DNA from 2 places in the Marinobacter salinisoli genome. Region 2 is predicted to be linked to the other one. Evidence: riboswitches for the same ligand, from Rfam matches in the RefSeq annotation. Region 2 holds a riboswitch; the other holds the start of a gene.
The links. A riboswitch is a leader RNA that binds a small molecule or an ion and turns the genes downstream of it on or off. The one in region 2 is predicted to bind thiamine pyrophosphate.
Positions count from the first base shown of each region.

Region 1: another riboswitch for thiamine pyrophosphate. It lies ahead of thiB (thiamine ABC transporter substrate binding subunit); the one in region 2 lies ahead of thiC (phosphomethylpyrimidine synthase ThiC).

Region 1 covers NZ_CP071247.1:2,721,898-2,726,107, forward strand. Annotated here, with positions in the region: gene LPB19_RS12350 (ATP-binding protein) at 1-1,272, shown strand, start outside; tRNA gene LPB19_RS12355 (tRNA-Cys) at 1,322-1,395, opposite strand; tRNA gene LPB19_RS12360 (tRNA-Gly) at 1,491-1,566, opposite strand; TPP riboswitch at 1,744-1,847, shown strand; gene thiB (thiamine ABC transporter substrate binding subunit) at 1,902-2,903, shown strand; gene thiP (thiamine/thiamine pyrophosphate ABC transporter permease) at 2,919-4,210, shown strand, end outside.
Region 2 covers NZ_CP071247.1:1,463,999-1,468,208, reverse strand. Annotated here, with positions in the region: gene LPB19_RS06690 (NUDIX domain-containing protein) at 1-271, opposite strand, end outside; gene thiC (phosphomethylpyrimidine synthase ThiC) at 371-2,248, opposite strand; TPP riboswitch at 2,354-2,482, opposite strand; gene LPB19_RS06680 (TolC family outer membrane protein) at 2,664-4,043, shown strand; gene waaA (lipid IV(A) 3-deoxy-D-manno-octulosonic acid transferase) at 4,076-4,210, opposite strand, start outside.

The sequences.
Region 1 (4,210 bases), 1.3 Mb from region 2:
CGATGGTTGCGTACCCAAGAATCCCGAGTGCCCTCTGGCGGCACAGTCATCTCTTATTCGGACATCTCAGAGCTCAAAACCAAAGAGTTCGAACTTGCCGCTGAGAAGCGTCGAGCCGAAAGTGCTAACGAAGCCAAAACGGCATTCCTCGCCACCGTCAGTCACGAACTTCGAACCCCGATGAACGCCATTCTCGGCCTGCTGAACCTGATCAAGGTCAGCGGTAGGCTCACTCCCAAGGACCAGCAGTACATCAACACAACCCATGAGTCTGCAGAGCATCTCCTGACCCTTCTCAACGAGTTACTGGATCTATCGAAGATGGAAGCCAACCGGCTGGAACTGGAGTTCGGAGATTTCAATCTGGCGGAAGTGGTCCGTAAAACACTAAAGCTCTCCAATGCCAAGGCCTTACAGAAACGTCTTGAGTTGATCGAAGACATCGGAGAAGACGTGAGCGTCATCGTCAATGGGGATGCCGGCCGCCTACAGCAGATTTTGCTGAACTTGCTCTCCAATGGCATTAAATTCACGGACAAAGGCTCCATCACCCTGGCAGTTCACCAAGCTGGATCTGACAATGGTCGGCAGTTATTTCGCTTTGTGGTAACCGACACAGGGGTCGGTTTCGACGATGCTCAGGCAGACAAGCTTTTTCTGCCGTTCTCACAGCTCGATTCAACCGCCGCTCGAAAACACGAAGGTACTGGACTGGGACTGGCCATTTGCAGAAGGCTGATTGAAAAGATGGGGGGTAGCATCCGTGCCCATGCACGTCCGGGATCGGGTGCGCAGTTCGAATTCGAGTTACCGCTTGAGATTCGGGCAAAAGAAACCCAGCTGCCAGAAGAGTCATCGGATTCCGTAGCGACACCTGCGGAAATGGGTCACCCCCCTATTCGAGTGCTGCTCGCTGAAGATTCACTGGCCAACCAAATCGTGTTTCGCGCCATGCTCGAAGGAACCGGGTACGTGGTGGATGTTGCCGGGAATGGTCTTGAGGCCCTAGAGCTAGCTAAAACCATGGATTACGACCTCATCCTGATGGACATTTTTATGCCCGAAATGGATGGTCTCCAAGCGGCCAGATTAATACGCGGAGAATCCCGGTTCAAAGACAAGCCTATAGTCGCACTCACCGCCAACGCGATGCCGGGAGACCAGGCCAAGTTCCTCGAGGCCGGCATGGACGATTACATCGCCAAACCCGTTGTCAAAGCCAATCTGATTCGTACGCTGAACAAATGGGCTTTGCCATCAGTGAAAGGTTGATAGCGGCTCAGTCAGCAAGTCGGAGAGCTTGTCGGTGTTCAGGGAAAATTGGAGGCGCGGGTCGGAATCGAACCGGCGTACACGGAGTTGCAGTCCGCTGCATAACCACTCTGCCACCGCGCCGGGGAAAAGCCTGAAGGATTAAGGCTTAGCTGCTCTCAGGTGGGCTGTGAGAGACTTTTGAATCAATTTCTACCCGGCGTGGGCCGGAGAAAAATTGGAGCGGGAAACGAGATTCGAACTCGCGACCCCAACCTTGGCAAGGTTGTGCTCTACCAACTGAGCTATTCCCGCTCTGCGTGCCGGTTCTTGCCGACAACGGAGGCGTATTCTACGGATTCGACCGGGTGCGTCAACCACTTTTTTCAACTTTTTGATTTGCCGGCGACAGTGGTTACTTTTTGTTCTGGCCTGCCAAAACCACCTGAGCTTTATGCCCGTTTAATCCTCCTAAACCCATGTTAGACTGTGCTTTTCTCAACGGGGTGCCCGACCTTCGCCAGGCTTGGGCTGAGACCATACCCGCGGAACCTGATCCGGATCATGCCGGCGAAGGGATTGAGTGCCGCTAACATGCCCGACTCCGGGCACCATGGTCGTACCCCACCGGTGTTTAGAGGATAACTGGTATGGCCATTCGTGCACTCAGCTTCATTATTGCGACCTCACTCTTCTGCTCCACTACAGCCCACGCTTCCGAGCTGAACATATACACCTACCCCTCGTTCGTTGCCGAATGGGGCCCCGGCCCAGCCATAAAAACAGCCTTCGAAGCCCGGTGCCAGTGCGTTGTTAATTTTGTGGCACTGGACAGCAGCGTTGATATTCTGCAGCGCCTGAGATTAGAAGGTGATTCTACCGAGGCTGATCTGGTTCTTGGCCTGGATAACGGGACCATGGAAGCGGCGCGCAAGACGGGTCTGCTCGACTCGCACGACACCGATCTGACAGCGTTAGAGCTGCCCATTGATTGGCAAGATGAGACGTTCGTGCCCTACGACTGGGGCTACTTTGCGTTCGTTTATGATACTGAGCAGCTATCAAGCCCTCCTCAAAGCATGGAAGCCCTTATTGACGCCCCCGATGATCTTAAAATCATCATTCAGGACCCGCGCACCAGCACGCCCGGTCTCGGCCTGTTGCTATGGATTCGTCATATTTACGGCGAACAGGCACCCGAGAAGTGGCAGGCGCTGAAAGGCAAGATCCTGACGACAACAAAGAGCTGGAGTGACGGCTACTTCTCACTGTTCATGAACGGGGAAGCTCCGATGATCCTGTCGTACAGCACCTCCCCGGCCTATCACATGGCCATCGACAACACCGAACGTTACCAGGCCGCGGAATTCGATGAGGGCCACTACCTGCAGGTGGAAGTCGCGGCCGTGGTCGCCAACAGCGATCAGCAGGCCCTGGCCCGTGAGTTCCTGGCATTCATGCTCACGCCAGCATTTCAAAATCACATCCCCCTGAAGAACGTTATGTATCCAGCGATCGACCTCGGTGACGACATGCCTGAGGTATTTGACCGTCTGATAGAGCCCGAAACCACCCGGTATTTCCCACCGGCAACGGTATCGGCCAACCGGCGAGCCTGGGTAGATGAATGGCTGAACGCCATGACGCGCTAAACGCGGCTGCTTGACGTGGAGCGGCCCGTCCATCCCCCGCTGAGTAACCCCCGTTGGCTGCGATGGCCTGGCATCGTGCTGGCGGCGGGCATACTGTGCGTCGCCTCTGTCGGGGTCGGTGCCCTGCTCTGGCAATCAGCGGATTTGCCGTTCCGAGATCTCTGGACCAGCCCTTACCTGCGTAACGTGGTGAGCTTCAGCATATGGCAAGCGACCCTCTCTACGCTGTTCAGTATTCTTCTGGCGATTCCTCTGGCGCGTGCGCTGGACCGGCATCGCGCCTTCCCGGGACGCTCACTGCTGCTTCGGCTGATGGAGTTAAGCCTGGTGATTCCCACCATTGTGGCGGTATCCGGCCTGGTTGGAATTTATGGCCGTCAAGGATGGCTCACGGGCTGGCTTTTTCCTGTCCATGGTCAACAAATCTGGAATCTCTATGGGCTGAACGGCATCGTGCTCGCCCATGTGTTCTTCAATGCGCCCCTGGCAGCCCGGATCTTCCTTGTCGCCCTTGAGAGCGTTCCCGAGCCTCAGCGACGCATCGCCAGCCAACTGGGGCTGGGTAACATCTGGCTCTGGCGTTCGCTGGAATGGCCGGCAGTGAAAGCCATTCTTCCGGGGTTGGCGACATTGGTGTTTACCCTCTGCTTTACCAGCTTCGCCATTGTCATGACACTGGGCGGCGGGCCCGGTTCGACAACGCTTGAGGTGGCGATCTACCAGGCGTTGCGGTTCGAATTTGATTTCTCACGAGCTGCCATGCTCGCCATCGTACAGATGCTGATTTGCGGCTCACTCTGGTATCTGGCTGTGCGTCGCGGCATGGATAGCGCGCTGGTTCCTGCCCGGCACCTCGCGATGGCGCCCAGGCGCAAAGACAGTGTGGGCCCGGGCCGCTTCGGAGATTATTTGCTGATCGCCGGATTCACGCTTTTCCTGTTGCTGCCATTGATCTTTGTGACCCTGAAAGGCGTGCCCGGCGTTGCTGGCGCCCTGAGCCCCTTACAGGACTCAGTGTTACTCAAGGCCACCCTTCGAAGTCTGTTGATTGCGCTACCCGCTGGACTGATCTCTGTAATCGCAGCGCTTCTAATACTGGGGGCCTACCGGGTTTCCGTCAGCCCTGTATTGGCCCGCCTTCCGGCGACCCTGGCCCACCTGCCCCTGTTTGTTCCCCCGCTAGTTCTCGGCACTGGCCTGTTCCTGGCCCTTCGGCCGAAACTGGGCATGAGCACCGAGGGCCTCGCTCTGGTAGCACTGATCAATGCATTAATGGCACTTCCATTCGTGCTTCAGCTTATCCGGGG
Region 2 (4,210 bases):
CCAGTTCCAGCAGCCAGGGTGACTGCTCCCGCCCCAGGGCCCCCAGACGAAACTGCTCCAGCAGCACCACCTCATCGCGGACGGGATCGTAAGGCAGTACGCAGGTCGCATCCCCGCGGATGAACAGCTCACGAGTGAACACCGGCATTTCGCGCCCATCGAAACGGGCATGGGTAAGCCAGAGTTTGTCGAGGCGAAAAAACCCCTGGAAGACGGTCTCCCGCCTTTCAACATGAACATCACTGGCATTGAACTGAAACGGACTGGTCATTTTTTCTCCAACTGAACCCAACCTTGAACAATAGCCGGTGATTCTGACTCATTGCAAGCCAGCCCGAACCACCCGCCAGCGCCAAAAAAAACGGGCCACTCAGATCTTGTCGTACAGCTTGCCTCCGGACTTTCTGAATTGCCGGGATTTTTCCTGCATTCCGGCTGCCAGGGCCGTGCGCTCATCCAGAGCATTGGCCTTGGCATAATCCCTTACCTCCTGGGAAATCTGCATCGAACAGAATTTCGGGCCACACATGGAGCAGAAATGCGCCACCTTGGCAGACTCCTTGGGCATGGTTTCATCGTGATACGCGCGGGCCGTGTCCGGATCCAGCCCCAGATTGAACTGGTCCTCCCAGCGGAACTCGAACCGGGCCTTGGAAAGGGCATCGTCCCGCAATTGAGCTCCCGGGTGCCCTTTGGCCAGATCCGCCGCATGAGCAGCGATCTTGTAGGTGATGATGCCGGTTTTGACATCTTCCTTGTTGGGCAGCCCCAGATGCTCCTTCGGCGTGACGTAACAAAGCATGGCGCACCCATACCAGCCAATCATGGCGGCGCCGATACCGGAGGTGATGTGGTCATACCCCGGAGCTATGTCCGTTACCAGCGGCCCCAGGGTGTAAAAAGGCGCCTCGTCGCAGCATTCCAGCTGTTTATCCATGTTCGCCTTGATCAGGTGCATGGGTACGTGCCCCGGCCCCTCTATCATCACCTGCACATCGTGCTTCCAGGCAATCCTGGTCAGCTCCCCGAGGGTTTCCAGCTCGCCGAATTGCGCAGCATCATTGGCGTCGGCCACGGAACCGGGCCGCAGACCATCGCCGAGACTGAAGGACACGTCATAAGCCTTCATGATCTCGCAGATGTCTTCGAAGTGTTCGTAAAGGAAGCTTTCCCGATGATGCGCCAGGCACCACTTGGCCATGATGGACCCTCCCCGGGACACAATACCGGTGACCCGCTTGGCGGTCAGCGGCACGTGATGAAGCCGCACCCCAGCATGAATGGTGAAATAATCCACGCCCTGCTCGGCCTGTTCGATCAGGGTATCGCGAAAGATTTCCCAGGTAAGGTCCTCTGCCACACCGCCCACTTTCTCCAGTGCCTGATAGATTGGCACCGTGCCAACGGGAACCGGTGAGTTGCGGATGATCCACTCCCGCGTCTCATGGATGTTCTTGCCGGTCGACAGATCCATGATGGTATCGGCGCCCCAACGGATGCCCCAGGTCAGCTTGTCGATCTCCTCCTCGATGGACGAACTGACTGCCGAGTTGCCGATATTGCCATTGATCTTTACCAGGAAGTTGCGGCCGATGATCATCGGCTCGACCTCCGGGTGATTAATATTGGCGGTGATAATGGCGCGCCCGCGCGCAACCTCGTCCCGCACAAACGCCGGTGTAATCTCATCCGGCAGCGAGGCGCCGAAGGACTGGCCTTGATGCTGTGACGTCAGAAGCCCCTGCTCCCTTGCCTCCTGAAGCTTCATATTTTCCCGAATGGCGACGAACTCCATCTCAGGCGTAATCACCCCCTGACGGGCATAGTGCATCTGGGTGACGTTCCGGCCCGACTTTGCCCGCAGCGGTTTCCGGGCATCAAAAAAACGCAGTGGATCGAGCCGGGGGTCGACATTCCGGCGGCGGGTATATTCCGAGGTGTACTCGCCCAATTCCTCCACGTCATCACGCTCTTTGAGCCAGGCCGCCCTGACCGGCGCAAGCCCTCGCCTGATATCGATCCGGGCCTTGGGATCCGTGTAGGGGCCAGAGGTGTCGTAGACCATGACGTCGGGATTCGGCTCGCCCCCCATGTCAGTGGGCGTCACACTTTGGCAAATGGCGCGCATCGGCACCCGGAGATCGGCGCGCGACCCCTGAACGTAGACTTTTCGGGAACTGGGCAGCGGCTCGGCGGCGGCAGAATCGACACGGGCAGAATCTTTCAGAAAGGAGGGTTGTTCTGTCATCAGTGGCTCCGGCATTGGCAGATGAACATCTGGTCGCGTATGACGGAGCCTGGCCTTACTGATACCTGTTTAGCGAACAGGCGCACGAGAGTGCGACGGCCAATGATCGTTCTGGTCGTTGATTCCTACGCCGGTATTATCCGGATCAGGTTGCGGGTTCTGCAGTGCAATCTCAGCCGACTTTCAGGCCGCTCTTCATCAAGAGCAATCCGGTCAGCACCCCGTCAAGACGCGAAACTTGGTTGTGTGACACCCAAAATGAGTGCCGTTTGCAAGTGTAGAGCTACGCCCATTTATTGTCCATAATGGCCGACCCATGCCTACACGGCGACTGCCCCTGGTTTTTTGTCCATTTTTGTCGGCAGTTACAGCATTTACGCGGGACACCTTGGTGCACAGGTATTCAGGAGACACTATGAAGAAACGACTGCTTTCCGGACTGGTAGGCCTGATGGCGACTCAGTCCGTTTTTTCCATGGATCTGGTAGAGACCTACGAGAAAGCACTGTCTTACGACTCCGGCATAGCCGCCGCACAGGCCCGCTACGAAGCACAGCAAGCCGCCAGCGATGTGACCCGCAGCGCACTGCTTCCGCAAATCGGCGCCTTTGGCGAAGCCAACCACATTGACGTCGATGGCCCGAATCAGGATACCGGCTACCAGGAACTGAGCTACGGTGCCCGCCTGACCCAACCCGTATTCCGGGCCGACGCCTGGTATCGATACGATGCCAGCCAGTTTCAGTCCGAATCGGCGCGGGCCCAGTTCAATCTGGCCCAGCAGCAGCTCATCCTGGATGTCGCCACGGCTTATTTTAATGTGCTTCTGGCGCAGGACACGGTAACCACAGCCCTGGCCGCCGAAGCGGCGATTCAACGCCAGTATGAGCAGGCACAGGAGCGTTTCGACGTCGGCCTGATCGCGATTACCGAAGTGTATGAGGCCCGCGCCACGTTCGATGACACCCGCAGCCTCCGTATTGTCGCGGAAAACCGGCTGAACGTTGCCCGTGAGCAGCTGGCTCGCCTGACCGGTGAATTTGCCGAAGACCTGGAAAATCTGCGCGAGAACTTCCCCTTGGCCCGCCCGGAGCCGATGGATCCAAAGGCTTGGGAAAAAACCGCGCTGGAGCAGAACTGGTCTATTCAGTCCGCACTCTACGATCTCGACACCAGCGAGGCCAACCTGAAGGCGGCCAAAGCTGGCCACTATCCCACCCTTGACCTGAATGCCTCCTATGGCAAGTCCGACATCGATGGCCTGGAGGATCCCGGCGCCGTATTTACCCAGAGGGATGGCACCACAACGCAGGGCGTGATCGGCCTGACGCTGAACGTGCCCCTCTACACCGGCGGTGGCACCCAGGCTGGCGTTCGGCAACAGCGCTCCTTGCTGACCGTGGCAGAAGAGGACCTGAACACGGTGCGCCGTGACGTTCGCGTGACCACTCGCAGCCTGTTCCTGACGGTCAACAACAACATTGAGACCGCATCTGCCCTCGAGCAAACGATCGTGTCCCGGCGCAGCGCACTGGATGCGACACGCGCCGGCTATGAGGTGGGCACACGAAATATTGTCGAAGTACTGGATGCAGAGCGGGCCTACTATGTGGCACTCAGGGATTACGCCAATGCGCGCTACGATTACGTGGTCAATACCCTGCGCCTGCAACAGGCCGCTGGCACATTGAGCCCACAGGATCTGATCGTGCTTAACAACTGGCTGAGCGAGACAGCGCCGGGCATCGAAGCCCTGGCAAATGACGCTGAAGTGCTGGACGACCCCAGCCAGTGATCCTTCAGGGCGGGCCGCTCAGGCGCCCGCCCTCACAGGCGCTCGATAATTCCGCTTACCACCTTGTCCAGCGCACCCCGGTTTTTCTGCACCACGGCCAAGGCCCGCTCTCCCGACGCCCGCCGGGCCTCCGGATGCCCCACCAGAGCAATCAGGCTCTGAGCCAA